Regions from separate parts of the Thauera aminoaromatica genome, predicted to be linked through region 1. Evidence: predicted binding sites of a transcription regulator. Region 1 holds the regulator's gene; each other region holds the start of a gene.
The links. Region 1 encodes FNR, which switches genes on or off when oxygen is low (the NO sensors DNR and NnrR bind a similar motif). Its sites were predicted from a motif close to TTGANCTAGNTCAA; they were not measured.
Positions count from the first base shown of each region.

Region 1 (7,821 bases):
CCTACGACGAAGGCAAGCCGGGGGCCAACACGATTTTCTTCGACGTCGCTGCGGAGGATGATCCCGCCTTGACGCTCAAGGAAGAGTCCACTTTCCTGGTACCGCGCTGACATGCGAAGCAAGAAGCCCGAAGCCCCGGTCGAGCCCTGGTACCGCCAGGGCTGGCCCTGGTTCCTCATCGCCCTGCCCGCGACCGCGGTGGTCGCCGGCATCGCCACCCTGGTGATCGCCGCGAAGACCTTCGACGGCATGGTGGTCGACGACTACTACAAGGAAGGCCAGGCGATCGTGCAGACCCTCGGCCGCGTCGAGCACGCCCGCGAGCTCGGCTTGCGCGCCGCCTTGCGCATCCGCAGCGACTCGATCCACGTGGAGCTGACGGCTACCGCGCCGGGCAGCCTGCCCGACAGCATCCGCCTGACCGTCGCCCACCCCACGCGGAGTGGCCTCGACCAGGAGCTGCTCGTCCGCGGGCGCTCCGGTGTGTATGAGGCCACGCTCGCACCGCTGAGCACCGGTCGCTGGTTGTTCGTGATACAAGACGAGGCCCGAAGCTGGAGAATGGACGGGTCCGCTTACCTCCCTGCAGAGATGGAGATCCGGATGGATCCGAATGTCTGAGTTTCTTGCAAAGGGAGAAGCACCATGGCCTGGGAATTGTTGTTCAAGAGCGATATCGGTCTGCTGAGCGTCTTCACCATCGTCTTCATTCTGGTGATGGCCGTCTACCTTTACCGCTTCGCCCGCCGCCATATGGCGGAGGACGAGCAGAAGGCCCGTAGCGCCCGCTCATGAGCGATCCGCACCGCGGATGAAAACGGCCCGCACGAGCGGGCCGCATGCTTTGGGGGGGCCGCGCGCGGGGCCGATGCCGGTGTCAGCGGTAGACCAGAACCGGCGTCTTGCTGTGGGTCAGCACCTTTTGCGTCTCGGAGCCGAGCAGCAGGCCTGCGATGCCGCGACGGCCGTGCGAGGCCATGAAGATGAGGTCGCAGCCATGGCGGTCGGCGGCGTCGATGATCGCCTCGTAGGGCACCTCATTGACCGCGGTGTCGCTGTCGCAGGCCACGCCCGCCGCTTCCGCCGCACCGCGCGCCTTTGAAAGGATCGCCTCGGCTTCGGATGCAGCCGATTTCGCGAACTGCTCGGGCGTGGTCGGATCGATCAGCGCGCCCTCGCCGTAGATCGGCATCGGGAAGTCCGGCTGCGAATAGAAGAAGGTGATGCGCGCGCCGGTCTCCTTCGCGAAGGAGACGGCACGGGCGACCGTGCTGTCCGAGAGTGCCGAGCCGTCGGTCGGTACCAGGATGTGCTTGAACATGACGTACGCTCCCTGTGGTGTGTCGTGCTTCGATTATAGCGAGCGGATGGGGTCCGCCATGATTGATCATGATCAAGCCGTCGAGCGATCACGAAGGGCACAGTGGGAACCCCTGAAAGATCGGCGAGGCCAGCGATGATGCTCACCTTCCTTGGCGCTGCGGGCGAGGTCACCGGCTCCTGCCTGCGGGTCGATCACGAGCGCGGTGCATTTCTGGTGGATTGCGGCCTTTTCCAGGGCGGGCGCGAAGCCGACCGCAAGAACCGCGACGCCCTCGATTTCGAGCTGCGCGACATCGATTTCGTGCTCCTCACCCACGCCCATCTCGATCACTCCGGCCTGCTGCCGCGCCTCGTGGCACTGGGATATCGAGGGCGCATCTTCGCCACCACGGCCACTGTCGATCTGCTCGGCGTGATGTTGATGGATTCCGCCCATATCCAGGAGAAGGAGGCCGAGTGGGCGCTGCGCGACACGCGCTCGCGCAAGATGGCACGCCGGGCGGAGGTGGCCCCGCTCTACACCGTGGAGCAGGCGCGTACCAGTCTGGGCCGTTTCGTCCCCACCGACTACGACGACTGGATCGAGCCCGGCCCGGGCGTGCGCTGCCGCTTCCGTGACGCCGGGCACATCCTCGGTTCGGCGATCCTCGAGATCGACGTCGGCGAGCGCGGCCACACCCGCCGGCTGGTCGCCTCGGGCGACATTGGCCAGCCGATGCGCCCGGTGCTGCGGGACCCGGTGCGGATCGCCCGGGCCGACTACCTGTGCGTCGAGTCGACCTACGGCAACCGCGCCCACCGCTCCTTCGCCGCCACCTGCGACGAGCTCGCGCTCGCCTTGCGGCGCACGCTCGAGGTCGATGGCGGCAACGTGATCATCCCGGCGTTCGCGGTCGGGCGTACCCAGGAAGTGCTGTTCGTGCTCGCCGACCTGGTGCGCGCCGGACGCATCGCCCGGCTCGACGTCGTGGTCGACTCGCCGATGGCCTCTGCGGTCACCGCGCTCACCGTGCGCCACACCGCCCTCTGGGACGATGAGACGCGTGCGCTCTACGCCTGGGCCGAGGCCAACTCGGGACGCTTCCGTGTGCGGTTCGTGCAGGACGTCGAGGAATCGAAGGCGCTCAATGCGGTGCCGGGCGGGCTGGTCGTGATCTCGGCAAGCGGCATGTGCGATGCCGGTCGGATCAAGCACCACCTGCGCCACAACCTCGGCCGGCGCGAGTGCGCAGTGGTCATCGCAGGCTTCCAGGCTGCCGGCACGCTCGGCCGCCGGCTGGTCGACGGTGCGCACCAGGTCACCCTGTTCGGCGAACGTATCCCGGTGCGTGCGCGCATCCATACCATCGGCGGGCTCTCCGCCCACGCCGACCAGCCCGCACTCCTCGACTGGCTGCGCGGCTTCGGCGAGGCGCCGCGGCGCACCTTCGTGGCGCACGGCGAGCCGGCCGCCTCCGCCACCTTCGTCGAGGCGGTCGAGCGCGAACTGGGCTGGAGCAGGGTCGAGGCGGCGCGGCCCGGCGTGCCGGTCGTGCTCGAGTGAGCGTCCGCGCGCAAGCGGACCGGGAGGGCGGCGAGGGCCGCTCAGGCGTTGTAGCGCGACAGCCGTACCGGATCGTGCAGACTCACGCGCTTGCCCTGCACGGTGATCAGGCCGGCGTCGCTGAGGTCGTGGAAGATGCGCGACAGGGTCTCGGGCGTCAGGTTGAGGCGCGAGGCGATCACCTGCTTGCTCGTCGGCAGCGCGATCTCGCAGGGTGCGTCGTTGTCGGCCACCTGCAGCAGGTAGCCGATCACGCGCTGGGTGCTCGAGCGCAAGGAGTAGGTCTCCACGTCCTGGATCAGCCCGTGCAGGCGGATCGCCATGCCGGCGAGCAGCTTGCGCGCGAAGGTGGAGTCCTGGTCGATGAGTTCGCTCACCACCGCCTGGCCGACGTGCACCAGCACGGTCTCGCTCAGGGCCTCGGCGAAGACCGGGTAGGGGTGGTTCATGAACATCACGGCCTCGCCGAAGCTCTGCATCGGGCCGATGATCTCGACCACCTTCTCGGTGCCTTGCGAGGACGAGAAGGCGAGCTTGACCTGGCCGGAGACCACGAAGTAAAAGCCGTGCGGCAGGTCGCCGCGCTGGAACAGCACTTCGCCGCGGGCGACCTGGCGCTCGCGGGTGTAGCGCGCGACCAGCTGGATGTCCGCCTCCGACAGTTCGCTGAACAGCGGGATGCGGCGCAGCAGGGAGGGGATGTCGAGCGGGGTCGTGTTGGGCATCTGGAACTCTCCGTCTGGGGACGCAATTTCAATTCGGCCGGTTGTCGAGCGGCGCCCTGACCGGCTTTCGTTAGGATCGTGGATGTACTACCTGATCAAGAACCTGCATGTGACCTGCGTCGTGCTGAGCGCCGCCGGCTTCCTGCTGCGCGGCACCTGGATGCTCACCGGCAACGCCCTGCTGCAGCACCGCCTGACGCGGCTCCTGCCGCACCTCGTCGACAGCACGCTGCTGCTGTCTGCGATCACGCTGGCGGTAATGATCGGGCAATACCCCTTCAGCGCCGGCTGGGTCACGGCGAAGGTGATCGGCCTGCTCGCCTACATCCTGCTCGGCACGTTGGCGCTCAAGCGCGGACGTACCCGTGGCGTGCGGCTCGCCGCCTTCGCCGGCGCGATCCTGGTCTATGCGTGGATCGTGTCGGTGGCGCTGAGCAAGAACGTCGCCGGCTACCTCGCCTGAGCCGTCGAGCCCCGGGTCGTCCCGGCCACGGCGTGCTCAGCGCGCGCCGTGCTGGTGCTGGATCAGGCGCTTGAGGCCGGCGAGGTCGAGCAGGTGTACGTGCTTCTGCTGCACCGCGATCAGCCCGTCCTCCTGGAAGCGCGAGAAGGCGCGCGACACCGTCTCGAGCTTGAGTCCGAGGTAGGAGCCGATCTCCTCGCGCGTCATGCGCAGGTTGAACTCGCTCGGCGAGAAACCGCGCGCCGTGAAGCGCTGCGACATGTTCAGCAGGAAGGCGGCCAGGCGCTCTTCGGCGCGCATCGAGCCGAGCAGCATCATCACGCCGTGATCGCGCACGATCTCGCGGCTCATGACCTTGTGGAACTGAAGTTGCAAGCCCTCGATCTCATGCGACATCTGCTCGAGCTTGTCGTAGGCGATCACGCACACCTCGCTGTCCTCGAGCGCCACCGCGTTGCAGCTGTGGGCCTCGGTGCTGATGCCGTCGAGACCGAGGATCTCGCCGGTCATCTGGAAGCCGGTCACCTGTTCGCGACCGTCCTCGAGCAGCACGTCGGTCTTGAACGAGCCCGCGCGGATCGCGTAGATCGCCTCGAAAGAGTCACCGGCGCGGTAGAGATTGTGCTGGCGCTTGACCTTGCGGCGCGCGCCCACCAGTTCGTCGAGCCGGCTCAGCTCACGATCGGACATTCCGAAGGGGAGGCACAACTCGACGAGGTTGCACTGCGAACAGGCCGATTTGAGCCCATCCACGGTAATTGGCACGCTAGCCCTCATCTGCACGATAATCCTGCTTTCCTGACATTAGAGACGCCTGCGCTGGAGTGGCGGGATTGCTAATCACACCCGTTGACCCAAGTCAACCAACATTACGGAGGCTTCTGCCATTGTTCGGCAGACAGCCCGCCAGCAAGATCATGAAAAGCCAGACCGACCTCATCTTCGACCCGCAACTGATCCGCAAATTCGACATCAACGGGCCGCGCTACACGTCCTATCCCACGGCGGACCGCTTCGTCGAAGCCTTCAATGCAGAGGCGCTGCGGGCCTGGCTGGCCAAGCGGGCGGTGGGCGGCGTAAGCAAACCGCTCTCATTATACTTCCACATCCCCTTCTGCAACACGATCTGCTACTACTGCGCCTGCAACAAGATCATTACCAAGGATCATGGGCGCTCGGCCAAGTACCTGAAATATCTCGCGAAAGAAATCGAGATGCAGGCCGCTTGCCTGGAGGGGAGCCGCCAGGTCACCCAGCTCCACCTCGGCGGGGGCACGCCGACCTTTTTGTCGCACGACGAGATGCGCGAGCTCATGGCGGCGGTGCGCGAGCACTTCACGCTGGTGCCCAACGGCGAATACTCGATCGAGGTCGACCCGCGCAAGGTCGATTTCGACACCGTGAAGCTGCTCGCCGAGCTCGGCTTCAACCGCATGAGCGTGGGCGTGCAGGATTTCGCCGAGGACGTGCAGCAGGCGGTCAATCGTATCCAGAGCTTCGACGAGACCAAGCTGGTCATCGACGCCGCGCGCGCCAACGGCTTCAAATCGGTGAGCATGGACCTGATCTACGGCCTGCCCCGGCAGAACCCGACCAGCTTCGACCGCACGCTCGACCAGGTGCTGGAGATCTCGCCCGACCGCATCTCGCTGTACAGCTACGCTCACCTGCCGGGCCTGTTCAAGCCGCAGCGCCGCATCAACAGCGGCGACATGCCCACGGCCGACACCAAGCTCGCGCTACTGCAGCTCGGCATCCGCCGGCTCACCGAGGCGGGCTACGTGTATATCGGCATGGACCACTTCGCCAAGCCCGACGACGAGCTCACCATCGCCCAGCGCCAGGGCCGCCTGCACCGCAACTTCCAGGGCTATTCCACCCACGCCGAATGCGACCTGCTCGCCTTCGGGGTGTCGGCGATCGGCAAGATCGGTCCGGTGTACGCGCAGAACGTGAAGACGCTCGACGAGTACTACGACGCGCTCGACCGCGACGAGCTGCCGGTGCTGCGCGGCATCGAGCTCACCGCCGACGACCTGCTGCGGCGCGCGATCATCCAGGCGCTGATGTGCCACTTCGAGCTCTCGATGCAGTCGATCGAGATCGCCTACCTGGTCAACTTCCGCGAGTACTTCGCCGAGGAACTCGCCGATCTGCAGGAAATGGAGAAGGCCGGGCTGGTCAAGATCGACGGCGACTGGATCAGCGTGCAGCCCGGCGGCCGCCTGCTGGTGCGCGGCATCGCGATGGTGTTCGACCGCTACCTGCGCGCCGACCGCGAGCGCCAGCGCTACTCGCGGGTGATCTGAACGCCGCACGGATTGCGCACCGCAGCGTAGAATGAGGGCCTCGCATTTCCCGCGGGGCCCTTTTCTTCTTCATGCCCGAAACCGGTTATCTCGCCGTCTTCCTGATCGGCCTGCTCGGCGGCACCCACTGCGTGTCGATGTGCGGCGGCATCGTCGGCGCGCTCAGCATGCAGGTGCAGGTGCCCGGCAGCCGGCCGCAGTGGCCGCTGCACCTGGCCTACAACCTCGGGCGCATCGGCACCTACACCTTGCTCGGTGCCGGTGTCGGCCTGCTCGGCTCGGTCGGCCTGCTCTACGAGGGCATGCTGCCGGTGCAGATGACGCTGTACGTGCTCGCCAACCTGATGCTGGTGGCGCTCGGGCTCTACCTCACCGGCTTCACCCGCCTGCTCGCGCCCATCGAGCGCGTCGGTCACCTGCTGTGGCGGCGCATCCAGCCCGCCACCCGGCGCTTCCTGCCGGCGCGCTCGGTCGGGCAGGCGCTGCCGCTCGGCATGCTGTGGGGCTTCATCCCCTGCGGGCTCACCTATTCCATCCTCGCCACTGCGCTCGTCACCGGATCGGGTGCACGCGGCGCCGGCCTGATGCTGGCCTTCGGGCTGGGCACGCTGCCCAACCTGCTGCTGGCAGGCATGCTCTTCAAACGCTTCCGCGACATCACCCGCCACCCGAGGGTGCGCCTGGCCTCCGGGCTCCTCGTGCTCGGCTTCGGCCTGTTCGGGCTGTACCACGCCCCCTCGCTCGGTGGCGACCTGTGGCGCGGCGTGGTGTGCGTGACCTGAGGGTGCGACGGCACGCCCCTTTCAACCCATCGGGAGTCCTGGATAAATGAACGAAACGACGATCAAGGTCGAAGGCATGAGCTGCGGCGGCTGCGTGAAGAACGTCACCGGCGTGCTGAAGGCGCTGCCCGGCGTGGAGGACGTGCGGGTGTCGCTGGAAGGCGCATCCGCCACCGTGCGCCACGATCCGGCCAAGGTGTCGATCGACGCGTTGCGCGCCGCGGTCGAGGGCGCGGGCTTCGATTCCCCGGCCTGATCGGCAGCCTTAGCCGGGGGCATCGTCGCAGTGCAAGACATTGTGGTTTCCCCCTATAATCCGCGCACAATTTTTCCACGGGAGGGATGTATGGGCTTCGAACAGGTCAGCGCCGGCAAGGACGTGCCGAACGACATCAACGTCATCATCGAGATCTCCGCCCAGGGCGATCCGATCAAGTTCGAGGTGGACAAGGACAGCGGCGCCGTCTTCGTCGACCGCTTCATGGGCACCTCGATGCGCTACCCGCTGAACTACGGCTACGTCCCGCACACCATCGCCGGCGATGGCGACCCGGTCGACGTGCTGGTCGTGACCCCGTTCCCGCTGCAGCCTGGCGTGGTCATCCGCTGCCGTCCGGTCGGCGTGCTGAAGATGGAAGACGACGGCGGTGTCGACGCCAAGGTCGTTGCCGTGCCG
Region 1 is NC_011662.2:1,415,712-1,423,532, forward strand. It holds gene ccoG (cytochrome c oxidase accessory protein CcoG) at 1-110, shown strand, start outside; gene TMZ1T_RS06285 (FixH family protein) at 112-621, shown strand; gene TMZ1T_RS20500 (DUF3149 domain-containing protein) at 646-795, shown strand; gene TMZ1T_RS06290 (universal stress protein) at 878-1,321, opposite strand; gene TMZ1T_RS06295 (MBL fold metallo-hydrolase RNA specificity domain-containing protein) at 1,457-2,866, shown strand; gene TMZ1T_RS06300 (Crp/Fnr family transcriptional regulator) at 2,908-3,591, opposite strand; gene TMZ1T_RS06305 (SirB2 family protein) at 3,674-4,054, shown strand; gene fnr (fumarate/nitrate reduction transcriptional regulator Fnr) at 4,091-4,831, opposite strand; gene hemN (oxygen-independent coproporphyrinogen III oxidase) at 4,972-6,363, shown strand; gene TMZ1T_RS06320 (sulfite exporter TauE/SafE family protein) at 6,435-7,145, shown strand; gene TMZ1T_RS06325 (heavy-metal-associated domain-containing protein) at 7,192-7,401, shown strand; gene ppa (inorganic diphosphatase) at 7,492-7,821, shown strand, end outside.

Region 2 (7,821 bases), 710 kb from region 1:
CGTTGTGTGCCAGGGCGCCGAAATCGCTGTTCAGGATCTGCAGGATGTCGGCAGACTCGTTCTTGACGATGGTGTGGCGCGACCGGTCCCGCAGTACGGGCACGGTTGCACGTCCCGTGTAGGCCGGGTCCGCGCGGGGGTACAACTCGTGCATGTGATGCGCAGCCTTGACGTCGTCGAGGTCGTTGCCGAGTTCTCCGCTGAAGGCCCAGCCCTGTCCGGCGGATGGACTGTTCCGCCGAGCGCAACGACCGCGGCGATCTGCGCGGCCTCACCAGCCCGGCGGCGGCGCGGCGAAGCGTTCGGCGAGGAAGTCGACCAGCGCGCGCACCTTGGGCGGGACGAACTTGCGCGTCGGGTACAGAGCATAGATGCCGAGCGTGACGGATCGATATGCGGGCATCAGCTCCACCAGCGCGCCCGCCGCCAGATCTTCGGCGACCAGGAATCCGGGCTGCAGGATCACCCCTTGGCCGGCGAGTGCCATCGCGCGGCAGGTGTCGCCGCTGTTGGTGTGTACGGCGGGTCTCGTGCGCACGCTCACGCGCCCGTCCGGTCCGTCGAACTGCCACTCGTCGCCTCCGGACCAGTAGCTGTAGGCGATGACCGTGTGGCTGGCGAGGTCTGCCGGCAGCCGGGGCGCGCCATGGGCTGCCAGATAGGCGGGCGCGGCGCACAGCACGATGCGCGTGCGGGCGAGCTGCCGGCAGACGAGGGTGGAACTGGGCAGCGCAGCGATCCGGATCGCGATATCGAAGCCTTCCTCGACGAGATCGACGGTACGGTCCGCCAGCGTCACCTCGAGCCGCACCTGCGGGTGCAGGTCCCGGAACGCGCCCCACAGGGGCGCGAGGTGCCGGATGCCGAAGGTGACCGGGGCGTTGATGCGCAACAGCCCGCGTGCCGCGCCACTGCGCGAATGCAGCTCGGCTTCCGCTTCCTCGAGCCCGGCGAGCACTTCCCGGCTGCGGGCGTAGAAGCGTTCGCCGTCCTCGGTCAATGACAGGCGCCGGGTGGTGCGGTGGAGCAGGCGCACACCGAGTCGCGTCTCCAGTTCGCCCACATAGCGCGAGGCGGTCGCCTTCGACAAGCCGAGCGCCTCGGCCGCGCCCACGAAGCTGCCGGCATCGACCACCGCGCAGAAGGTCTGCATCTCGACAAATCGGTCCATTGTCTCTTCATGTGGAACAGTTTCTCGTCTGGATGGCTGTTTATCTCAATCGCGATGGCCCGTAAAGTGTTGCCATGGTCAGTTCATCGCAACAGGACGCCAGACCCGCACAAGGCGACGGAACCCGCGGAGAAACACCATGACGCCTCGCCCGCTCGAGCGCCTGTTGCCCACCTACGCCGGCTGGGCCGCGCACGCGCTGCGTATCCGGGCCCCCGGGGGCCCGGCACGACAGCGGCCGGTCGGCCCGCGTCATCGCCGTCCGCCTGGAGACCTCTGATGCAAATGCTGCCTACCCTGTTCGTCTCGCACGGCGCGCCCACCTTCGCGCTCGACCCCGGCCTCGCCGGCGCGAATCTCGCCACGCTCGGCCGCCGGCTGCCGCGTCCGCACGCGGTGCTGGTGGCGTCGCCGCACTGGATGACGCGCCAGCCGCAGGTCACGCTGTCGCTTCGGCCCGCGACCATCCACGATTTCGGCGGCTTCGATGCGACCCTCTACACGCTGCAGTACCCGGCCGAAGGCGCCCATCTCGCTGCGCGCCGTGCGCTCGAACTGCTGCAGGCGGCGGGTCTGCCCGCCACCCCGAATGCCGATCGCGGCCTCGACCACGGTGCCTGGGTGCCCCTGTCGCACCTTTACCCCAAGGCCGACATCCCGGTGTTTCAGGTATCGCTGCCGGAATGGCTCGACGCCGATGGCGCCTACGACTACGGGCGGGTGCTCGCGCCGCTGGCCGGCGAAGGCGTGCTGATCGTGGGCTCGGGCAGCCTGACCCACAACCTGTACGAGTTCCGCCTCGGTGATCCACGCGCCCAAGCCTATGCAGCGGAGTTCGCGCACTGGGTGCGTGACGCGGTGCTGGCGGGCGACCACCCGCGCCTGCGCCAGGCGCTCGAGATCGCACCGCACGCCCGCCGTGCGCATCCCACCGCCGAGCATTACCTGCCGCTGCTGGTGGCCGCCGGCGCGGCGGCGCAGGCCGTGCCCGCGAGCGTCATCGAAGGGGGCATCGTGCATGGCGTGCTGTCGATGGATTCCTTCCTGTTCGGTGCCGACCTCGCCGCGATGAAGGGTGCCGACGCAAACCAGGCATTGGCCGACTGAGGCGCGACCATGTCCGATCAGGATCTCATCGTTCAACAAGCGTCCGCCCCGGCGGCGCGCTTGATCCTGCTTTTCCATGGTGTGGGATCACGCCCCGAGGATCTCGTGCCGCTCGGCCGCCTGCTCGCCGAGGCCGACCCGGGCGCCTGGGTGGTCAGCGTGCGCTCACCCGACCCCAGCGACCTGGGCGGCGGCTGGCAGTGGTTCTCGGTACGCGGGGTGACCGAGGACAGCCGCCCGGCGCGTATCGCCGAGGCCATGCCATCGTTCGTGCGCCTGGTGCGCGACTGGCAGGCGAGGGCAGGGGTGGATGCCGCCGCCACCACGCTGGTCGGCTTCTCGCAGGGTGCGATCATGGCGCTGGAGTCCACCCAGTTGCCGGAAACGGTCGCCGCGCGCGTCATCTCGATCGCCGGCCGCTTTGCCTTGCCACCGCGCATGGCGCCGGCGAACACGCAGGTGCATCTGCTGCACGGCGAGCAGGATCCGGTGATCGATGCGCGCTACAGCCTGATGGCCGCCGAGACGATGCAGGCGCTCGGTGCGGCCGTCAGCGTCGAGTTCTTCCCGGATCTGGGGCATGGTGTGGATGCTCGCGTCGCCGGTCGCGTGAAGGCCTTGGCTGCCTGAGTGGCCCGGCGCTGCTCCATGGGGCATGGATGCGGTAGCGAACAGCGTGTCCGGAAACGAAAAAACCCACCGCTTCGGGTGGGTTTTCATGCTTGCAGCGTACCTTTCGGGACTCTTCCGACGTTGGCCGGGTCCCGTCGGGACATCGAATCGATGGGGCGACATACCGGAATCGAACCGGTGACACCTGGAGCCACAATCCAGTGCTCTACCAACTGAGCTAATGCCGCCACTGTGGGACCCCGGAAAACCGGAATCCCGAAAAACTTTTCCTGGCCTGCCCGGCAGGGATCGAACCTGCAACCCCCGGCTTAGAAGGCCGGTGCTCTATCCAATTGAGCTACGGGCAGCTTCCGGCGGGCAGTCGGGATGTGAGCTGGTCGGGGTGGAGGGATTCGAACCCCCGACATCTTGCTCCCAAAGCAAGCGCGCTACCGGACTGCGCTACACCCCGAGAGCCGCGAACTATACAGATGCCTTTTTCGTTCGTCAAACAAAATTCGCGCGTCGCAAAAAAAACCGGAATCACGCGCTGGCGTGGCTTCCGGGGCGCGGCCCGGCGTTTTTCGCTGCATCGCGGCGGGCGCGCACCACACGCAGCAGGTTGGCGAAGAGCCAACCGAACTCGACCGCCAGCACGACGCCGGCGAGCGGGGCGAGCACCGGCACGAAGACCGCGACGCAGAGCGTGGCGAGACTCGTGGTGCGCACGCGCAGCTGGCGGCGGATCGGGGTGTCGGGCAGCAGCTTCTTCATGTTCGGTGCCTTCAGCCCGGCCTGGGTGAGGTGCAGCCAGGCGAGGAAGGGCACGATCTTGTAGAGCATCGCGGTGATGGTGCCGCCGAAACCGCCGTGCAGGATCAGCACGCCGGCGAGGATCGGCCAGCAGTCGGCGTCGGACCACAGCGAGATCGCCAGCACCAGGACGCCGGCGAGCGCCGAGTACATAGCCTCGCGGAAGGCGAGGAAGGGCGTGTCGGGCTTGCTGCGCCGCGAGTGTGCCTGCAGGTACAGCGTGGTGCCCGCGTAGCCGGCGCCGAGCAGCCCGAGTGCGAGGATGGCGATGAAGCGCGCGGCATCGATTGCGAGATACTCGGCGAGGGTCCACAACACGAGGGTGGCGGTGACCGCCGGTGCCCACAGCGTGGTGAAGCGCTGCGGGTAGGCAGCGGTGATCTGGAACATCGGTACCACGACCCAGCTCGCGGCGGCGAGCAGCACTGCGGCCCAGCCCATCCAGCCCCAGCCGGCGTGCAGGTTCACCACGGTCGGCAGCGGCACCGGCAGGGCGACGCCGCGCGTGAGCACGAGCACCAGGCTGAAGCCGAGGACCGCGGTGACGACGAGGCCGGCGAAGGCCATGCGCAGATCGCGCGGGGTGCGGGTGTTGTTGCCCGTGCGTGCGCCGCGGCTGAGGCCCAGCGCGGCGGCGGAGAGGAACACGAAGAGTCCGCCCACGAGCAGCACGGCGCCGCCGAGCAGGACGCCGGGTGCGCCGGCACCCAGTCCGAAGGCGAGCCCCGCGGCGCCGAGCGCCATCGCCAGGTGAGTGATGCCGGCGATGCGCAGCGGCGCGGGCATGCTCGCGCCCGCCACCACCGGCATGACCTGCAGCAACGCGCCGAGCATCACCTGCAACATGAAGCCGGCGGCGAAGAGGTGCGTGATGGCGAGTGCGCCGGGCGTCCACCGCGAGACGAGGATCTCGCCGCCAAAGATCAGCGTCAGCCCCGCCGCCACGCCGAACAGCGGGGCGGTGAGGAAGAAGCGGATCGGTGCCGAGAACGGCGGCGTGTCGTCGTAGGAGAGGCCCGGCCCCATCATCGCTGGCGGATCCGGATCTCGACCGCGCCGTCGTCGCGGAAGGCCTCGGCGTGGCGGTAGCCGTCGCGATCGAGGATGCGTAGCAGCGGGTGCGGCATGCGGTCGAGGATGAGCAGCATTTCCTCGTCCTTGCCGAGGGCCATCAGGCCCTCCATGGCACGCTCGAAGGGCTCGGGCGGCTCGAGGCCGCGGGCATCGACGACACGTCCGCTCATGCTGCGCGGGCCTCGCCGAGGTGCTTGCCGACCGAGGCCGACAGGCGCTCCTGCTCGTCGCCGGGCAGGCGGCTGTCGAGCATCGGGTAGATCACGCTCTCTTCTTTCATGTTGTGCTGCTGCATCATGATCAGCAGCGTCTCGGCCTCGCCGGCGAAGTCGTCGGCGTCCTGCTTGTCGAGGGCGTACTGCAGGGCGGCCAGGGTGTCGCGCATGTTCTGGTGTTCATGGCGCATCACCATGGTGGGACCTTGCGTCATGCCCGTCGCCTGCTCGAAGGCGGGAAAGAGGGTGCTCTCCTCGGCGTCGAAGTGGGCGTTGAGCGCGTCCGCGAACTTCTTCAGCGCTTCGGCAGCGTCGGCCCAGTCGCCGTCGGAGGCGAGCTCCTCGGCGCGGGCGAAGATGCCGTCGCAGTCGCGGTGGTCGTGGGTCATGAGTTCGGAAATGGTATTCATCGGAGTCTCCTCTCTGGCGGGTGTATCGAATTCTCCGCAGGGGGCGACAAACGGCATTGATGCAGGTCAAGGGCATTCCGACTGCGTTGGATTGACAACTGTTTGCCGTGCATCAAAGTCCGCATCGCTTGGGCGGCACGGCGCTTGCAGGCACAATGCGCGCTTTTTCGCAGGGGACGCGGGTGGTCCGGACGAGGCGGTCGGGCGGGGCGGAGAACGGCTGCAAGGGCGGCTCGACGAGCGGCTGGGTACGGGTGTTCGTGCCGTTCGCGCTCGGCTATTACCTGTCCTACCTGCTGCGCACGGTCAACGCGGTGATCTCGCCGCGGCTCACCGACGAGCTCGGCCTGTCGGCGGCCAGCCTGGGCCTGCTGACCAGCGCGTATTTCCTCGCCTTCGGCGCGGCGCAGATTCCGGTCGGGATCGCGCTCGACCGCTTCGGTCCGCGGCGGGTGGAGGCCGCGCTGCTGTTGCTCGCGGCGCTCGGCAGCGCGCTGTTCGCCATGGCCGACTCGCTCGGTGCGCTCGCGGGCGCACGCGCCATGGTGGGCCTGGGGGTGTCGGCTTGCCTGATGGCGGCGCTGAAGGGGTTCACGCTGTGGTATCCGCCCGAGCGCCAGAGTTCGATGATCGGTTTCATCATGGCCTCGGGCTCGCTCGGCGCGCTCACCGCCAGCGTGCCGCTCGCGGCGGTGCTGCCGGTGCTGGGCTGGCGCGGGGCGTTCTGGATCATCGCCGCGGTGTCCCTGTTTGCCGCGGTGCTGGCGCTGCGCGCGCTGCCCGATTCGCCAGCTGCGCGTAGCGAGGCCTCGCTGGCGGCCGCGCTGCGCGTCGTGGCGGGCATCTTCGCCGCGCCCGCCTTCCTGCGCCATGCGGCGGCCTCGGTGTTCTTCGTCGGCGGCTTCATGGCGCTGCAGAGCCTGTGGGTGGTGCCGTGGGTGATGAACGTGAACGGCTTCGACATCGCCGGTGCGGCGACGGTACTGGTGGCCCTCAACCTCGGCAACCTCGCCGGACAGCTCGCGGTGGGCGTGTTCGGCGTGCGCCTGGCGCGAGCCGGAGTCCAGCCGCTCGGCCTGCTGCGCGCGGGCTACGGCATGATGCTGTTGGTGCAGGCGCTGATCCTGTGGTCCGACCTGCCGGTGCTCCCGCTATGGACCGCATTCGGCCTGCTCACCGCGGCCAACTCGCAGATCTACCTGTCGGCGGCGCGCGCCTTTCCGCCCGCGCTGTTCGGCCGCGTCAGCACCGCGCTCAACCTGATGGCGTTCGCCGGCGCCTTCTGCGTGCAGTGGGGCTTCGGCATCGGCCTCGATCTCATGCGAGGCATGGGTGTGGAGCTTGCGCGCGCGCTGGCCTGGGGCTTCGGAGCCTTGCTCGCGCTGCAGGCGCTCGCCTATCTGCCGCTGCTCGGACGCCCGGCGGCGAGGCCGTCCAAGGGCGAGGCTTGAATGCCCGCATGGACCGTCTCACCGTGTTGCGTGTGCACAGCTTCCTTACCCGAGCGCCACAAAGCGGCGCAAAATAACGCCCGGCCGGGCTCCGGCGCATGCCAGGCGGGCTCCCGCCGCATGATGTCCGGGCAGTTCCGGCGACGAATTCATCCTGATGGAGTTTCCCATGTCTGAACCCACGACCGACTCGACCGTGCAGCCGCCTCGGCGCAAGGGGCTGCGTCGGACGTTGTGGACGGTCGCGATCCTGCTCGCGCTCTCGGCCGCCGCTTATCTCGCCGTGCCGCCGGTGGCGCGGCACTACGCGCAGAAGCTGCTCGGCGAGACGCTCGGGCGCGAGGTCGTCGTCGAGCGCGTGCTGATCAACCCCTTCCGCCTTACTGCCGAGGTGGGCGGACTGCGCATCATGGAGGCCGATGGTAGCGCCGAGGCGCTCGGCTTCGAATCGCTGCGCGCCAACCTCGAGCTCGAGTCGCTGCTGCGCAAGGGCATCGTGCTGCACGAGCTCGCCCTCGACAAGCCGCGCGTCCATGTCGCGCTCGAAGCCGAGGGTCGCCACAACTGGACGGACGTGCTCGAGCGCATCGCCGCGCTCGGTGGCGAGGAACCCGCCGAGGACACGCCGCCGACGCTGTTCTCGATCGGCAACATCCGCATCAGCGACGGCCTTGTGCGCGTCGACGACCGCGTGCGCGGCATCACCCACGAGCTCTCCGAACTGGGCGTCGGCGTGCCCTTCGTCTCCAACCTGCCGGTGCGGGTGGATGTCTTCGTGCAACCCTCGCTCTCGGCCAAGCTCAACGGCGACGCGCTGCTGCTCAATGCGCGCACCAAGCCCTTCGCCGAATCGCAAGAAACCATCCTCGACGTCTCGCTGAAGGAGTTCGACCTCACGCCCTGGATCGCCTACCTGCCGATCGAGCCGCGCTTCCGCCTTCCTTCGGCGCTGCTGACGACCAATCTCG
Region 2 is NC_011662.2:2,127,888-2,135,708, forward strand. It holds gene TMZ1T_RS21415 (glutathione S-transferase family protein) at 1-154, opposite strand, end outside; gene TMZ1T_RS09330 (LysR family transcriptional regulator) at 272-1,171, opposite strand; gene TMZ1T_RS09335 (dioxygenase family protein) at 1,451-2,278, shown strand; gene ypfH (esterase) at 2,288-2,908, shown strand; tRNA gene TMZ1T_RS09345 (tRNA-His) at 3,063-3,138, opposite strand; tRNA gene TMZ1T_RS09350 (tRNA-Arg) at 3,182-3,258, opposite strand; tRNA gene TMZ1T_RS09355 (tRNA-Pro) at 3,286-3,362, opposite strand; gene TMZ1T_RS09360 (hypothetical protein) at 3,434-4,732, opposite strand; gene TMZ1T_RS09365 (DUF2249 domain-containing protein) at 4,729-4,947, opposite strand; gene TMZ1T_RS09370 (hemerythrin domain-containing protein) at 4,944-5,402, opposite strand; gene TMZ1T_RS09375 (MFS transporter) at 5,585-6,853, shown strand; gene TMZ1T_RS09380 (DUF748 domain-containing protein) at 7,023-7,821, shown strand, end outside.
Region 2: TMZ1T_RS09370 (hemerythrin domain-containing protein) is a predicted target of FNR. The motif match lies at 5,459-5,472, and genes of this name have one in related genera.

Region 3 (7,821 bases), 1.5 Mb from region 1:
GGGTCTTGTAGGGACAGTCGCGCACGCACAGGCCGCAGCGCACGCAGGCCGCGAGAAAAGCGTCTTCGGGGAGAGCGCCGGGCGGACGGATGGCCGTCGCCGGCAACGCCGACGCCTGCTTCGCGTACATCCCGGCACCGAGCGCGAGCAGACCCGCACCGCCGGCGACGCCCGCCGCATCCTTTAGGAAGCGGCGGCGCGAAGCCGGAGCGACGGGTTCAACGCGTCCGGTCGATTGCACCTTGTCGTTCATCAGCATCGCGAGCCCCGCCCTCCGCGCGTCCCCCCGGTCGGCGGGGGCCGGACTCGCGCCTCCTCTCATCAGACCTTAAGGACCTTCACCGCGCATTTCTTGTAGTCGGTCTCCTTCGAGATCGGGCAGGTGGCGTCGAGCGTGAGCTTGTTCACCAGCCGGCCTTCGTCGAAGAAGGGCACGAAGATGAGCCCGACCGGCGGCTTGTTGCGGCCGCGGGTCTCCAGGCGGGCGACGATCTCGCCGCGCCGCGACACCACCTTGACCGCCATTCCGCGCTGCAGGCCGCGCTTCTGCGCGTCCTCGGGGTGCATGAAGATCTGTGCCTCGGGCACCGAGCGGTGCAGCTCGGGCACGCGCCGGGTCATCGAGCCGGTGTGCCAGTGCTCCAGCACGCGGCCGGTACACAGCCACATGTCGAACTCGGCGTCGGGCATCTCGGGCGGATCCTGGTAGGGCAGCGCGAACACGACCGCCTTGTTGTCCTTGTGGCCGTAGAACTTCACGCCCTCGCCCGCCTTCACGTACGGGTCATAGCCCTCGCGGAAGCGCCACAGGGTCTCCTTGTTGTCCACCACCGGCCAGCGCAGGCCGCGCGCCTTGTGGTAGACGTCGAAGTCGGCGAGGTCGTGGGCGTGGCCGCGACCGAAGGCGGCGTACTCCTCGAACAAGCCCTTCTGCAGGTAGAAGCCGAGCTCCTTCGACTCGTCGTTCATGTAGCCCGGAATCGCATGCCCGTTGGCCTTCTCGACGTCGGCGAGCGGGAACTTGTTCACCTGGCCGTTGGCGTAGAGCACGTCGTACAGGGTCTTGCCGCGGTACTCGGGCTTCTTGGCGACGAGCTCCTCCGGCCACACTTCCTCGACCTTGAAGCGCTTGGCGAACTGGATGTACTGCCACAGGTCGGACTTGGCCTCGCCCGGCGCCGACACCTGCTGGCGCCAGAACTGGGTGCGGCGCTCGGCGTTGCCGAAGGCGCCTTCCTTCTCGGCCCACATCGCGCACGGCAGGATCAGGTCGGCCGACAGCGCGGAGACGGTCGGATAGACGTCGGACACCACCACGAAGGCCTCCGGGTTGCGCCAGCCCGGGTAGATCTCGTCATTGACGTTGGGGCCCGCCTGCATGTTGTTGGTGGTCGTGGTCCAGTAGCACTTGAGCTTGCCGTCCTTGAGCGCGCGGCTCTGCGCCACCGCATGCAGACCGATCTTGGGCGGGATCGTGCCCTCGGGCAGCTTCCACAATTCCTCGGTGAGCGCGCGGTGCATCGGGTTGGTGACCACCATGTCGGCCGGCAGGCGGTGGGCGAAGGTGCCGACCTCGCGCGCGGTGCCGCAGGCCGAGGGCTGACCGGTGAGCGAGAACGGGCTGTTGCCGGGCTCCGAGATCTTGCCCACGAGCAGGTGGACGTTGTAGATCATGTTGTTCACCCAGGTGCCGCGGGTGTGCTGGTTGAAGCCCATGGTCCAGAACGACACCACCTTGCGGTTCGGGTCGGCATACTGCTCGGCCATCTTGACCAGGCGATCCTCCGGCACGCCCGAAAGCTTCGACACCTTCTCGGCGGTGTACTCCGAGACGAACCTGGCGAACTCGTCGAAGCTGATGTCCTTGGCCGCGCCGGTGTCGCCCTTGGGCTTGCCCTCGGCACCCGGGTAGCCGTTGCTCGTGGCCTTGGCTTCCAGCACATGGTTCGGGCGCAGGCCGAAACCGATGTCGGTCTCGCCGATCTTGAACTTGACGTTGCGCTCGACGAAGGCCTTGTTCACCTTGCCGTTCTGGATGATGTAGTTGCAGATGTAGTTGAGGATCGCCAGGTCGGTCTGCGGCACGAAGATCATCGGGTTGTCGGCGAGCTCGTAGGAACGATGCTCGAAGGTCGACAGCACGTGCACCTGGCAGCCTTGCTTGGACAGGCGGCGGTCGGTGATGCGGCTCCACAGGATGGGGTGCATCTCCGCCATGTTCGAGCCCCACAGCACGAAGGTGTCGGCGTTCTCGATGTCGTCGTAACAGCCCATCGGCTCGTCGATGCCGAAGGTGCGCATGAAGCCGGCCACCGCCGACGCCATGCAGTGGCGCGCGTTGGGATCGAGGTTGTTGGTGCGGAAGCCGGCCTTCATCAGCTTCGAGGCGGCATAGCCCTCCCACACCGTCCACTGGCCCGAGCCGAACATGGCGACGGAGTCGGGGCCGTGCTCCTTGATCGCCTTCTTCCACTTCTGCTCCATGATGTCGAAGGCCTGCTCCCACGAGATCGGCGTGAACTCGCCGTTCTTGTCGAACTGGCCGTTCTTCATGCGCAGCAGCGGCTTGGTAAGGCGGTCCTCGCCGTACATGATCTTGGACAGGAAGTAGCCCTTGATGCAGTTCAGGCCGCGGTTGACCGGCGAGTCCGGATCACCCTGGGTGGCGACCACGCGCCCGTCCTGCACGCCCACCAGCACCGAGCAGCCGGTGCCGCAGAAGCGGCAGGCCGCCTTGTCCCAGCGCACCTTGGTGCCGCCCGCGCCGGGCTGCTGCGCCTCGGCGACGACCGGGATCCCGATGCCGGCGGTGGCGGCCGCCGCGGCGATCGCGTTGTTCTTGATGAATTCGCGTCGATTCATGCTCATGTCAGACCTCCGTCAATTCCAGACCTTCATCGGTGTATTCGTAGGCGATCGTCAGCCCCTGCACCTTGGGCAGCAGGTTCACCGCCAGGATCGAGTCGGTCACCGACCAGCCCGCGCCGTCCTCGATGGTGATGACGATGTTGCCCTTCTCGGCGGACTGCCCGTGCAACTCGACCCCGGGCACCTTCTTCAGGCCCTCGACGATCTCGGGGAAATCCGCGGGAAAGGCCCGCACGACCAGACTTGCAATATTCATGTTGCGCTCTCCGTAGGGAGGGGATTGCGCACGCGCGTGTCGATCGCACGCGTCGGGCACGGGCCGATGCAGGCGCCGCAGGCGGTGCACGCGGCGGCGTCGAGTTCGGGATGGGCGACGCCCCCGAGGCGGGGACGGAAGCGGATGGCGCCCTCGGGGCAGGCCTCGCCGCACACGCGGCATTCGACGCCGCGCGCCGCCAGGCAGGCTGCGCCGATCACGGCGACACGATCCCAGGGCGCAGCGGACGCGTCCTCGCGCCAAAGCGCGCGAGGTTCGCAGGCGGCGACGCAATCGCCGCAGAAGCTGCATTCGCCGCGGCTGAAATCGACCCCGGGGAAGCCGCCGTCCATGCGCACCAGGATGGTGGTGGGACAGGCCTCGATACAACGCTCGCAGCGCGTGCAACGCGCGACGAAGTCGTCCTCCTCCAGCGCCCAGGGCGGGCGGAGTGCGGGCTCGACTGCGCGCGTGCGTCCGAAGAGGAAGTTCCGGCGGGAACTCGCCGCGCGCGGAGATGCGGAGGAAGCCAAGGACGATCCAGCAAATTTCGCAGCCGCCATTACAGCCCAGTAGCAGCAGTCAATTATTGACCTGAGTCAACCTGCGAACTCATCTCAATACAGCCGGGCTTGCCGCGCGCCCCCTTCCCCGCCGCTCAGGCCCGCAGATGCTCCACCGCCCACACCGCGGCCTCGACGCGCGAGCGCAGCTCGAGCTTGCGCAGGATGTGCTTGACGTGGACCTTCACCGTACCCTCCGCGATGTCGAGCTCGCGCCCGATCTGCTTGTTGGGGAGCCCGGCGGCGATCTTCTCGAGGATGCGCAGCTCCTGCTCGGTGAGCCCGGCGGCGCCCGCCGATTGTGGCCGCGACTCGCCGCGCAACGCGGCGGCGAGGAGGTGGTTGAGCTGCGGGGGGATCACCACCCGCCCGGCGGCCACGGCCTGCAGCGCCTCGAGCATGGCCTCGGGCTCCATGTCCTTGAGCAGGTAGCCCTCGGCGCCGCCGCGCAAGGCGGCCACCACATCCTCGCCGGAGTCCGACACGGTGACCATCACCACGCGCGCCTCGCTGCGCGCCGCGCGCAGGCCGCGCAGCATGTCGAGCCCGTCGCCGTCGCGCATGTTGAGGTCGAGCAGGACCAGGTCGGGGCGCAGCTCGCGCGCGAGCACGAGCCCTTCTGCGCCACTGGCGGCCTCGCCGACGAGGACGAAGGCTGGAATCGTGCGCAGCAGCTGCACCAGTCCGCGTCGGAACAGCGGGTGGTCGTCCACGATCAGCACGCGACAGCTCTCGTTCATGTCTCCGTTTCCTTCTTCGCATCACCCTGCGCCATCGCCGCCATGCTCGCGTTGGCGGATCGGAAGCGCACGCACACCCGGGTACCGCTCGGCAGCGCCGGCCCGATGTCGATTTCCCCGCCCATGCTGCGCGCGCGCTCGCGCATGATCGCCAGCCCGTGGTGGTTGCGGGCATCCGCCGGCGGCGCGCCGATGCCGCAGCCGTCGTCGCGCACCTCCAGCAGCACCTCGCCATCCGCGCCGCCACGCAGCGCCACCCAGGCATGGCGTGCCGAAGCGTGGCGCACCATGTTCGACAAGGCCTCGCGCACGATCTGCAGCACATGCACCTCCTGGTTCGGGCTGAGCTGGCAGGCGCCGAGCTCCACGGCGAGCTCGACCTCCAGACCGCCGCGCGTGCCGTATTCGCGCGCCGCATCTTCCATCAGGGTGGCGAGGTCGGCCGACAGGCCGAGGCGGAAGGACACCAGCAGCTCGCGCAGCTGACGGTAGGCGGCGCTGATGCCCTCGCGCAGGTCGGCCAGGATCGGCTCCGCCTCCGCCGTGCGCGCCGGATCGGCGAGTGCGCGCTGCAACAGGCTGACCTGGATCTTCATGTAGGACAGCGCCTGCGCGAGCGAATCGTGCAGCTCGCGCGCGATCACCGAGCGCTCCTCCTGCAGTGCGAGCAGGCGCTCCTGCTCGGTGCGCCGTGCCGCGCCGAGCGCCATGCCGATGTGGCGCGACAGCGCCTCGACGAGCTGGCGCTGCCAGTCCTCGAGGCGCGCGCCGTCGGACAGCGACAGGCGCAGCATGCCGTGATGGTGCTCGCGGTCGCGCAGCGGAAAGCGCAGCAGGGTCGGCGACAGCAGCGCCAGCGCCTGCCCCTCCGAGCCGGCCCGGCAGGCCGCGCAGGCGTCCTCGCCGCGCTCGGCGCGATCCGGACAGGGCCCCATGGACGAGGCGATCACCGCCGCGGGGGCGCCGGGGCGCGGCTCGATGCAGACGAAGGAGCCCTCCAGCCCGGCGACGCGGTCGATGTCGCGCAGGGTCGCCTCGTAGGCGTCGGGCGCGCTCGGCGCCTGGTAGAGCCGGGCGATGGCGTGGTAGAGCAGCTCGAGCGAACGGTTGCTGCGCTGCAGCTCGGCGGTCTTCTCGGTGACGCGCAGCTCGAGCAGGTGATAGTGGCGGGCGAGTTCGTCGGCCATCAGGTTGAAGGCGCTGCCGACCTGGCCGAGTTCGTCCTCCCCGGTGTAGCGCACGCGCACGCCGAAATCACCGCCGGCGATGCGGCGTGCGGCGTCGAGCAGGCCACCGAGCGGGCGCAGCAGCGCCCGCTGCAGCAAGACGATCACCACCAGCACCACCCCCAGCGTCACCGCCGCGGCGAGCGCGAGGATGCGGCGCAGCTCGTCGATACGGCGCTCGTTCTCCTGGCCGAGCACCGCGACCAGGCTATCGACCTGACCGACGAAGTCGTCGACCCCGGCGAGCAGCGTCTCGACCTCGCGCGCATCCGGCGGCACAGGCCCGGCGAGCGCCTCGATCCGCGGCCGCACCGAGCGCTCCCAACCCGCCTGCACGCCGCGGTAGGTCGCCGCGAAGAGCTCTCCCGGGGCCTCGTCCACGAAGCGGCGCAGCGCGGCCTGCTGCAGCTCGCGCTCGATGTCGGCCATCGCCGCGCGCGTGCGCTCGGACACACCGATGCGGCCCTTGAGCGCATCGATCGCGATCAGGTTGGCGATCCGCTGGGTATGGCCGCGCAGGGTGCTGGCCACGGCGATCGCCTGCACGCTGTCGCGGCTGCGATCCACCACGACGAAGGATGCGCTCATGCCCGCCAGCCCGATCAGCGTCATCGCCACGAGGGCGACCGACACCAGCAGCATGATCGAGCGCCTCACGAGCAGGCGGGGGACCGCCAGATACATGTGAAATCTCCATCCGGACGCGATCCGGGACAACAACGTGGACATACCCCTTCCACTTCGATCCTCGGCTGCAACGCCTGCAAGCCTCGACCTTTGCGTCTACTTTTCAGTGACTTGCCAAAATCCGCGGATACCTCTTCGGAGGTATGCCAAAAACACGCGCGCGCCCCGCTGCAGGTCGCGACGCCATGCAGGGTGGAAACCAGCGGCTAGTCTACCGACTGGAAAACCACGCCGACGTCCGCAGGAGATCCGCATGAGCTGCAGGCCCCCCTCCCTCGCCCCCGACGCCAGCGACCTGCTCGCCCGCTTCGCTCCCTTCGACATGCTCGACCCTTGCGCCCGCGAGCGCGTGCTCGCCGCCGCGCGGCCGATCCACGCCGTCCGCGGCGAACTCCTCGTGCAGCAGGAGGACTGTCCGCGCGGTATCTACCTGGTGCTCGACGGAAGAGTCAAATGCTTCGTCCTCTCGCCCTCGGGCGGCGAGAAGATCGTCCGCCTCGCCGAGCCCGGCAGCTTCTTCGGCGAGGAGGCCGCGCTGATCAACCGCCCACACGTGGCCAACGCCCAGGCGATCGGAACGAGCGAGCTGCTGCTGGTGCCGACCGCCGCGCTGCGCACCGCGATGGTGAGCTCGACCGCCTTTTCGGTGTCGATGAGCAACCGGCTCGCGGAAGCCAGCTACGATCTGATGTCGACCATGCAGGTTCAGTTCCAGCTCAGCGGCACGCAGCGCGTCGCCCACTACCTGACCCGGCTCGCGCCGGAAGATGCCGAGCGCTGCGAGATCCGCCTCGACATCGACAAGCAGACCATCGCCGCGCAGCTCAACCTGACCCCGGAAACGCTGTCGCGCATCCTCTCGCAGCTCACCCGCGACGGCATGATCCAGCCGCGCGGCCGCCGCGGCATGGTGCTCAGCAAGCTGTCGCAGCTGCGCGACTGCGCGGCGCACTAGGCCGCGTCCGGCGCATCGTTCGTGGCCGGCACCACCGCGGCAGCCTGCGCCGCTTAACCGCCCCGCTCCCCTTCGCCCGCCTGCGCGGCGAGCACGCGCACCTGCGCGAGATGGGCCGGCACCGCCAGCCAGCGCGCGAGGATGCGCCAGACGTCGGCGTCGAAGGCGCGCGGCGCCGCGGCGAGGGCGAGCGCGCCGGCCTCGTCCTGCGCGCTGCCCAGGTGGCACCAGCGGTCGAACACCTGCAGCCGGTGCGGGCCGTGCGCGCGCACCTCTTCCACCGCCACCGGCCCCGCCCACGGCCAGGGCTTGACGCCCACCCCGGCGAGCGCGCCGGCGAGGCGGGCGTCGTGCTCCTCGGGGGTCTCGCGCCGCGCGCACACGCCCGCGCAGCGCCGTGCGGCGTGCGCGGTGCAGGGGCCGCTGCCGCCCTCGAGGCCGAGCCGGCGCGGGCACAGCCGGTACAACAGCGCCAGCTCGCGCAGCAGGTTGTCCGCCTCGCGGCGGTTGCGGAACACGCCATGGA
Region 3 is NC_011662.2:4,405,763-4,413,583, forward strand. It holds gene napG (ferredoxin-type protein NapG) at 1-259, opposite strand, end outside; gene napA (nitrate reductase catalytic subunit NapA) at 322-2,868, opposite strand; gene TMZ1T_RS19425 (chaperone NapD) at 2,870-3,124, opposite strand; gene napF (ferredoxin-type protein NapF) at 3,121-3,657, opposite strand; gene narL (two-component system response regulator NarL) at 3,783-4,427, opposite strand; gene TMZ1T_RS19440 (histidine kinase) at 4,424-6,337, opposite strand; gene TMZ1T_RS19445 (Crp/Fnr family transcriptional regulator) at 6,594-7,295, shown strand; gene TMZ1T_RS19450 (exonuclease domain-containing protein) at 7,349-7,821, opposite strand, start outside.
Region 3: napF (ferredoxin-type protein NapF) is a predicted target of FNR. The motif match lies at 3,714-3,727, and genes of this name have one in related genera.

Region 4 (7,821 bases), 260 kb from region 1:
CCACCAAGGTGAACGTGATGGAGTTCGAAGCCATTCCGCGCACGCTGACCGGCAAGGCCCGCCGCGTCATCGACCAGCGCCCGAAGCAACTGTAAGGAGCTGGCCATGACTCAAGCATTCATCTGCGACGCCATCCGCACCCCCATCGGCCGCTACGGCGGCTCCCTGGCCTCCGTGCGTGCCGACGACCTCGGCGCCGTGCCGCTCAAGGCCCTGATGACCCGCAACCCCCAGGTCGACTGGACCGCGGTCGAAGACATCATCTACGGCTGCGCCAACCAGGCCGGCGAGGACAACCGCAACGTCGCGCGCATGTCCGGCCTGCTCGCCGGGCTGCCGATCGAGGTGCCCGGCACCACGGTCAACCGCCTGTGCGGCTCGGGCATGGACGCCATCGGCCTGGCCGCGCGCTCGATCAAGTCGGGCGAGACCGAGCTGATGATCGCCGGCGGCGTCGAGAGCATGTCGCGCGCGCCCTTCGTGATGGGCAAGGCCGAGTCGGCCTTCTCGCGCAGCGCCGCGATCTACGACACCACCATCGGCTGGCGCTTCATCAACCCGCTGATGAAGAAGCTGTACGAGACGCACTCGATGCCGCAGACCGCGGACAACGTCGCCGCCGACTTCGACATCTCGCGCGCCGACCAGGACGCCTTCGCGCTGCGCTCGCAGCAGCGCTGGGCCGCCGCCCACGCCGCCGGTCGCTTCAAGGACGAGCTGGTGCCGGTGGTGATCCCGCGCAAGAAGGGCGACCCGATCGTCTTCGACACCGACGAGCATCCGCGCCCCGAAACCACGCTGGAGATGCTGGCCAAGCTCAAGGGCGTCAATGGCCCCGAGCTCAGCGTCACCGCCGGCAACGCCTCGGGCGTCAATGACGGCGCCTGCGCGCTGCTGCTGGCCTCCGACGCCGCCGCCGCGAAGCATGGCCTGACCCCGCGCGCCCGCGTCGTCGCCATGGCCACCGCCGGCGTGGCGCCGCGCATCATGGGCTTCGGCCCCGCACCCGCGGTGCGCAAGGTGCTCGCCAAGGCGGGCCTCACGCTCGATCAGATGGATGTGATCGAACTCAACGAGGCTTTCGCGGCACAAGGCCTCGCCGTGCTGCGCGACCTCGGCCTCGCCGACGACGAAGAACGCGTGAACCCCAATGGCGGCGCCATCGCCCTGGGCCACCCGCTGGGCATGAGCGGCGCCCGCCTGGTCACCACGGCGGCCTACGAGCTGCAGCGCCGCAATGGCCGCTACGCGCTGTGCACGATGTGCATCGGCGTCGGCCAGGGCATCGCGATGATCATCGAGCGCGTCTGAGGCACGGGACAGTCCATGAACTACGAAACCCTCGCCATCGAGCGCCGCGGCGCCGTCGCGACGATCTGGATGGATCGGCCGGCAGTGTTCAACGCCTTCAACGAGCAGCTCATCGCCGAGCTGGCGGCCGCCTGCGCCGAACTCGACGCCGATGCCGGCGTGCGCGTGGTGGTGCTGGCCGGGCGTGGCAAGCACTTCTCGGCCGGTGCCGACCTCAACTGGATGCGCCGCGCCTCGGACAGCACCGAGGCGGAGAACCTCGCCGACTCGCGCAAGTTCGCCGCCATGCTGCGCACGCTGTCGGGGATGTCGAAGCCGACCATCGCGCGCGTGCAGGGCGCGGCGCTCGGTGGCGGCACCGGCCTCACCGCCGCCTGCGACATGGCGATCGCCGCGGACGATGCCAGCTTCGCGACCTCCGAGGTCAAGTTCGGCATCATCCCCGCGGTGATCAGCCCCTACGTGCTGCGCGCCATCGGCCCGCGCCACGCCCTGCGCTACTTCCAGAGCGCCGAACGCTTCGGCGCCGCCGAGGCCAAGGCCATGGGCCTGGTCGGCGAGGTCGTCACGCTGGATGAACTCGACGCCGCGGTCGATCGCCTCGTGCAGGCCCTGCTCGCCTGCGGCCCGCAGGCCCAGCTTGCCGCCAAGCAGCTGATCGCCGCGCTGGCCGGGCGTCCGATCGACGACGCCGTCGCCGAGGAGACCGCCGGCCGCATCGCGCGCCAGCGCGTCACCGCCGAAGCCCGCGAAGGCTTCACGGCCTTCTTCGAGAAGCGCTCGCCGGCGTGGATGCAATGAACACCCGCCGCGCCCCGGGCGTGGCGGACCTTTGAGGAGGAGGCGGGGTCACAGCCATGCGCACCCCGCGTTCCGTGCCGGTATTTCCCGGTGCGGTGTTTGCTAGGAGGAAACACATGTACACCCAGGCAATGGACATTCCGGACGATTCCGGAAAGAAACTCGCAGCGGTCTCCAATGCGACGAGCGAGCAGGAAGCCGCCTTCGAGGCCCGCATCGACGCCGACGGGCGCATCGAGCCGCAGGACTGGATGCCCGAGGCCTACCGCAAGACGCTGGTGCGCCAGATCAGCCAGCACGCCCACAGCGAGATCGTCGGCATGCTGCCGGAGGGCAACTGGATCTCGCGCGCGCCCAGCCTCAAGCGCAAGGCCATCCTGATCGCCAAGGTCCAGGACGAGGGCGGCCACGGCCTCTACCTGTACTCCGCCGCCGAGACGCTGGGCACCAGCCGCGACCAGATGCTCGAAGGCCTGCACTCGGGCAAGGCCAAGTACAGCTCGATCTTCAATTACCCGACGCTCAACTGGGCCGACGTCGGCGTGATCGGCTGGCTGGTCGATGGCGCGGCGATCATGAACCAGGTCCCGCTGTGCCGCTGCTCCTACGGCCCCTACGCGCGCGCCATGGTGCGCGTGTGCAAGGAGGAATCCTTCCACCAGCGCCAGGGCTACGAGGCCCTGCTGGTGATGATGAAGGGCACCGACGAGCAGCGCGCGATGGTGCAGGACGCGGTCAACCGCTACTGGTGGAAGTGCCTGGCCATGTTCGGGCCGCCGGATGCCGACAGCCCGCACAGCGCGCAAGGCATGCGCTGGGGCATCAAGCGCATCAGCAACGACGACCTGCGCCAGAAGTTCATCGACGCCACCGTGCCGCAGGCCAAGGTGCTGGGCGTGACCCTGCCCGACCCCGACCTCAAGTGGAACGAGGCGCGCGGCCACTACGACTACGGCCAGATCGACTGGGCCGAGTTCTGGAACACCGTCGAAGGCAACGGACCGTGCAACAACGAACGCCTGGCCACCCGGGTCAAGGCACACAACGATGGCCAGTGGGTCCGCGACGCGGCCCAGGCCTATGCCCGCAAGCAAAAAGAACGCGCACTGAAGGAGGCAGCATGAACACCCCCGCACTCAAGGATTGGCCCCTCTGGGAAGTCTTCGTCCGCAGCAAGCAAGGCCTCGAGCACAAGCACTGCGGCAGCCTGCACGCGGCCGACGCGGCCCAGGCCCTGCACATGGCGCGCGACGTGTACACCCGCCGCCAGGAAGGCGTGAGCATCTGGGTGGTGCCCTCGGTCGCCATCACCGCCAGCAACCCGGACGACAAGGGCGAGCTCTTCGACCCCGCCGCCGACAAGATCTACCGCCATCCGACCTTCTACGAGATCCCTGAAGAAGTGGGGCACATGTAATGAGCACGCCGATCGACTACCTGCTGCACCTGGCCGACAACGCCGTCGTGCTCGGCCAGCGCAACGCCGAATGGTGCGGGCACGGCCCCATCCTGGAAGAAGACATGGCGCTGGCCAACGTCAGCCTCGACCTCATCGGCCAGGCGCGCCTGCTGTACCAGCGCGCCGCCGAGCTGAAGGGCGGCGACGCCACCGAGGACAAGCTGGCCTATTTCCGCGGCCCGCACGAGTTCCGCAACTACACGCTGCTGGAGCTCCCGCACCACGGCGCGCTGGTCGGCTACGCCGCGGCCGACCGCGACTACGCCACCACGATCGTGCGCAACTTCCTGTATTCGGCGCTGATGGTGCACGTGTGGGACGGCCTGCAGCAGTCCGCCGACGCCAGCCTCGCCGCGATCGCCGCCAAGTCGCTGAAGGAAACCAGCTACCACCTGCACCACTCGCGTGACTGGCTGGTGCGCATGGGCGACGGCACCGAGGAGTCGCACGCCCGCGCGCAGGCGGCGGTGAACCACCTCATGCCCTACACCGAGGAGTTCTGGACCACCAGCCCGGCCGAAGGCGCCGCGGTGGCGGCCAAGATCGGCATCGACGTATGGGCGCTGCGCCCGGCCTGGGACGCGCTCGTCAACGAGGCGCTGGCCGAAGCCACCCTGACCCGCCCGAACTTCCACGGTTACGTGACCGAGGGCAAGATCGGCCTGCACTCCGAGCATCTGAGCTACCTGCTCGGCGAGATGCAGGGTCTGGCCCGCGCCCACCCGGGCGCCACCTGGTAAGGGCGAAGGCCATGAGCAGCGTCGTGGACAAGGTCTGGGCCACCCTGGAACCCCTGACGGACCCGGAGATCCCGGTGGTGACCCTGCGCGAGCTGGGCATCCTGCGGGATGTGCGGGAGACGGCGGCGGGCATCGAGGTGGTCATCACCCCGACCTACAGCGGCTGCCCCGCCATGGGGCAGATCGAGGACGACGTGCGTGCGAGCCTGGAACAGGCCGGCATCGCGGCGCGGGTGATCACCCAGCTCGCGCCGGCCTGGACCACCGACTGGATGAGCGACGAGGCCAAGGAAAAGCTGCGCGCCTACGGCATCGCCCCGCCCCACCGCACCTGCGGCAGCAGCGGCGGCGCCGAGGTCAGCGTGCTGAAGTTCGTGCGCCGGCAACCGACCGCGGCGGTCGCCTGTCCGCAGTGCGGCTCCACCCACACCGTCGTCACCTCCGAGTTCGGCTCCACGGCCTGCAAGGCGCTGTACAAGTGCCTCGACTGCCAGGAGCCCTTCGACTATTTCAAACCCTATTAAGAGCCGGAGCCCAGACGCCATGTCAGCCCCCCGTTTCCAAGAACTCGCCATCAAGCGCGTGAGCCCCGAGGCCGCCGGCGCGGTGGCGATCACCTTCGCCATCCCCGAGGCCGAGCGCGAGCGCTTCGCCTTCGAGCCGGGCCAGTTCCTCACCCTGCGCGCCACCATCGATGGCCAGGACGTGCGCCGCAACTACTCGATCAGCAGCCCGCGCAGCCGCCTGGCACGCGAGGGCGAGCTCGAGATCGGCATCCGCCCGGTGGAAGGCGGCCTGTTCTCGAACTGGGCCACGCGCGCCATCAAGGCCGGCGACACCCTGCAGGTGATGCCGCCCGACGGCCGCTTCGTGGTCAAGAAGAAGCGCGCCATCCACCGCGTCGGCTTCGCCGCCGGCTCGGGCATCACCCCGATCCTGTCGATCGCCGCGAGCACGCTGGAAGAACAGCCGGACTCGAAGTTCACGCTGATCTACGGCAACCGTCGCATGTCCACGGTGATGTTCAACGAGGACCTGCAGGACCTCAAGGACCGCTACCGCGACCGCCTGACCATGATCCACGTGCTGTCGCGCCAGGCCCAGGAAGTGGACCTGCTGCAGGGGCGCATCGACGGTCCCAAGGTGCGCGCGATCATCGACGCCCTGCTGCCGGTAGGCAGCATGGACGAGGTCTTCATCTGCGGCCCCGACGAGATGATCACCGCCACCGAGACCGCGCTGGTCGAGGCCGGCGTGCCCGCCGACCGTATCCGCACCGAGCGCTTCACCGCCAACCTGCCCGCCGGCGCCCACCCGGTCGGCGCCTCGAGCACCGCCGAGGCCGTCGCGGCCGCGACCAAGGACATCACCATGGTCCTGGTGCTCGACGGCAAGGAGCACGAGATCGCGATCGGCCCCGACGAGCACCTGCTCGACGCCGGCCTCAATGCCGGCCTCGACCTCCCTTTCTCGTGCAAGGCCGGCGTGTGCTGCACCTGCCGCGCCAAGGTGACGGAGGGCGAAGTCGTGATGGACAAGAACTTCACCCTCGAGGCCGACGAAGTCGCGCAGGGCTACGTGCTGAGCTGCCAGGCGCGCGCCACCACCAAGCGCCTCAAGATCAGCTTCGACGAGCGCTGACACGATCTGCGGGCCGACGGCGTCCGCGCGCGCAGCAGCTTCCGACGGCCGTCTCGACGGCCGTTTTCCTTCGCGGACGGAGACGCGGCCGCGCGCCCCTGACGCAGGTCAACGCCGAAAGGGCGGCGGCCTGCTATCCCTTTAGACCTCATCCACTTTCCAGCGCGAAGATCATGGCCGGCTCCCACGCTCTCAGCACCGCCTTCGAACCGTCCTCGATCGCCGTCATCGGCGCGTCCGACGCACCCGGGTCCGTCGGCCGCGTCATCTTCCGCAACCTGGTCGAAGGCGGCTATCGCGGCACCCTGTACGCGGTCAACCCGAAGTACGGCAGCATCCAGGACCATCCCTGCCACCGCTCGGTCGAGGACATCGGCCGACCGGTCGATCTCGCCATCATCGCCACCCCCGCACGCATGCTGCACAGCGTCACCGCACAGTGCGGGCGCAGCGGCGTACGCAACGCGGTCATCATCAGCGCCAGCGGGAACGCACTCGAGCGCCGCATCGTCGAGACCGCGCGCGAGACCCGGCTGCGCCTGATCGGGCCCGGCAGCCTGGGCATCGCACGCCCCGGCAGCGGGATCAATGCCGCGCTCACCCGCATCGCCGTCAAGCCCGGCGAGATCGCCCTGATCTCGCAGTCGGGCGCGATGTGCTCGGTCGTGCTCGACTGGGCGTTGACCAACGACGTCGGCTTCTCTTCGGTCATCTCGCTCGGCGGCACGGTGGACATCGACTACGGGGAAACGCTGGAGTACCTGATCCACGACACGCAGACGCGCTACATCCTGCTGCACGTCGATCACATCCGCAACGCCCGCCAGTTCATGAGCGCACTGCGCTCGGCCGCGCGCGTCAAGCCGATCATCCTGCTCAAGGCCGGCCGCCACGGTCGCAGCGACAACAACGCCGCCGACGCGGACAACGCCGGCCTCGCCGACGTGGTCTTCGACGCGGCGATGCGCCGCGCCGGCGTGGTGCGGGTGCAGAACATCGACCAGCTCTTCTTCGCCGCCAAGGCCTTGTCCTGCGGCTTTCGACCGCGCGAGGACAGCCTCGCCATCGTCTCCAACGGCAGCGGCCCGGCCGATCTCGCCGCCGACCGCGCCAAGGACCTCGGCACCGGACTCGTCGGGCTGGGCTCGCCGACGGTCGCCACGCTCGAGCGCCTCGGCGGACGCGAGCGGCACTCCCACAACCCGCTCGACCTCGGCGGCGACGCCAGCGCGCAGCTGTACCGCGACGCCATCCTCGCCCTCTCCGAGGACGCCGCGGTTTCCAACGTGCTGGTGATCCTGTCGCCGCACGCGCTCGTCGATCCGGTCGAGGTGGCGCAGGACATCATCGACCTCGCCGCCCAGGTGCGGCTCCAGCTGTGCTGCTGCTGGATGGGCGGCGGCCAGGTCGCCGAGGCGCGCGCGCTGCTCGCCCGGGCCGGGCTGCCGGTGTTCAGTTCGCCCGAGGCGGCGATCGAGCTGTTCCACAACATCTCGCGCTTCCACCACAACCAGACCCTGCTGCTGCAGACCGCCGGCGGCGGCAGCGCCGCCGCCTACCGCCGCACGGGTGGTGCGCGCGTGCTGATCGAGACCCTGCTCAACCAGCGTCGCCATATCCTCTCGGCGATGGAGTCCAAGGCGCTGCTGCGCAGCTTCGGCATCCCGGTCACGCACACCACCGTCGCCCGCGACGCCACCGAGGCATTGTTCGTCGCCGAGCAGGCGGGTTTTCCGGTGGCGATGAAGGTCGACGCTCCCGAGCTGGCGAGCAAGTCCGAATCCGGCGGCGTGCGCCTCAACCTCAACACCGCCGAGTCGGTGTGGAGCGCCTTCCACGACATCGTCGACGCGGTGCGCCTGCGCCACC
Region 4 is NC_011662.2:1,678,299-1,686,119, reverse strand. It holds gene paaK (phenylacetate--CoA ligase PaaK) at 1-95, shown strand, start outside; gene pcaF (3-oxoadipyl-CoA thiolase) at 106-1,311, shown strand; gene TMZ1T_RS07415 (enoyl-CoA hydratase/isomerase family protein) at 1,327-2,112, shown strand; gene paaA (1,2-phenylacetyl-CoA epoxidase subunit PaaA) at 2,229-3,236, shown strand; gene paaB (1,2-phenylacetyl-CoA epoxidase subunit PaaB) at 3,233-3,529, shown strand; gene paaC (1,2-phenylacetyl-CoA epoxidase subunit PaaC) at 3,529-4,311, shown strand; gene paaD (1,2-phenylacetyl-CoA epoxidase subunit PaaD) at 4,323-4,835, shown strand; gene TMZ1T_RS07390 (2Fe-2S iron-sulfur cluster-binding protein) at 4,855-5,952, shown strand; gene TMZ1T_RS07385 (bifunctional acetate--CoA ligase family protein/GNAT family N-acetyltransferase) at 6,126-7,821, shown strand, end outside.
Region 4: TMZ1T_RS07385 (bifunctional acetate--CoA ligase family protein/GNAT family N-acetyltransferase) is a predicted target of FNR. The motif match lies at 6,051-6,064, and genes of this name have one in related genera.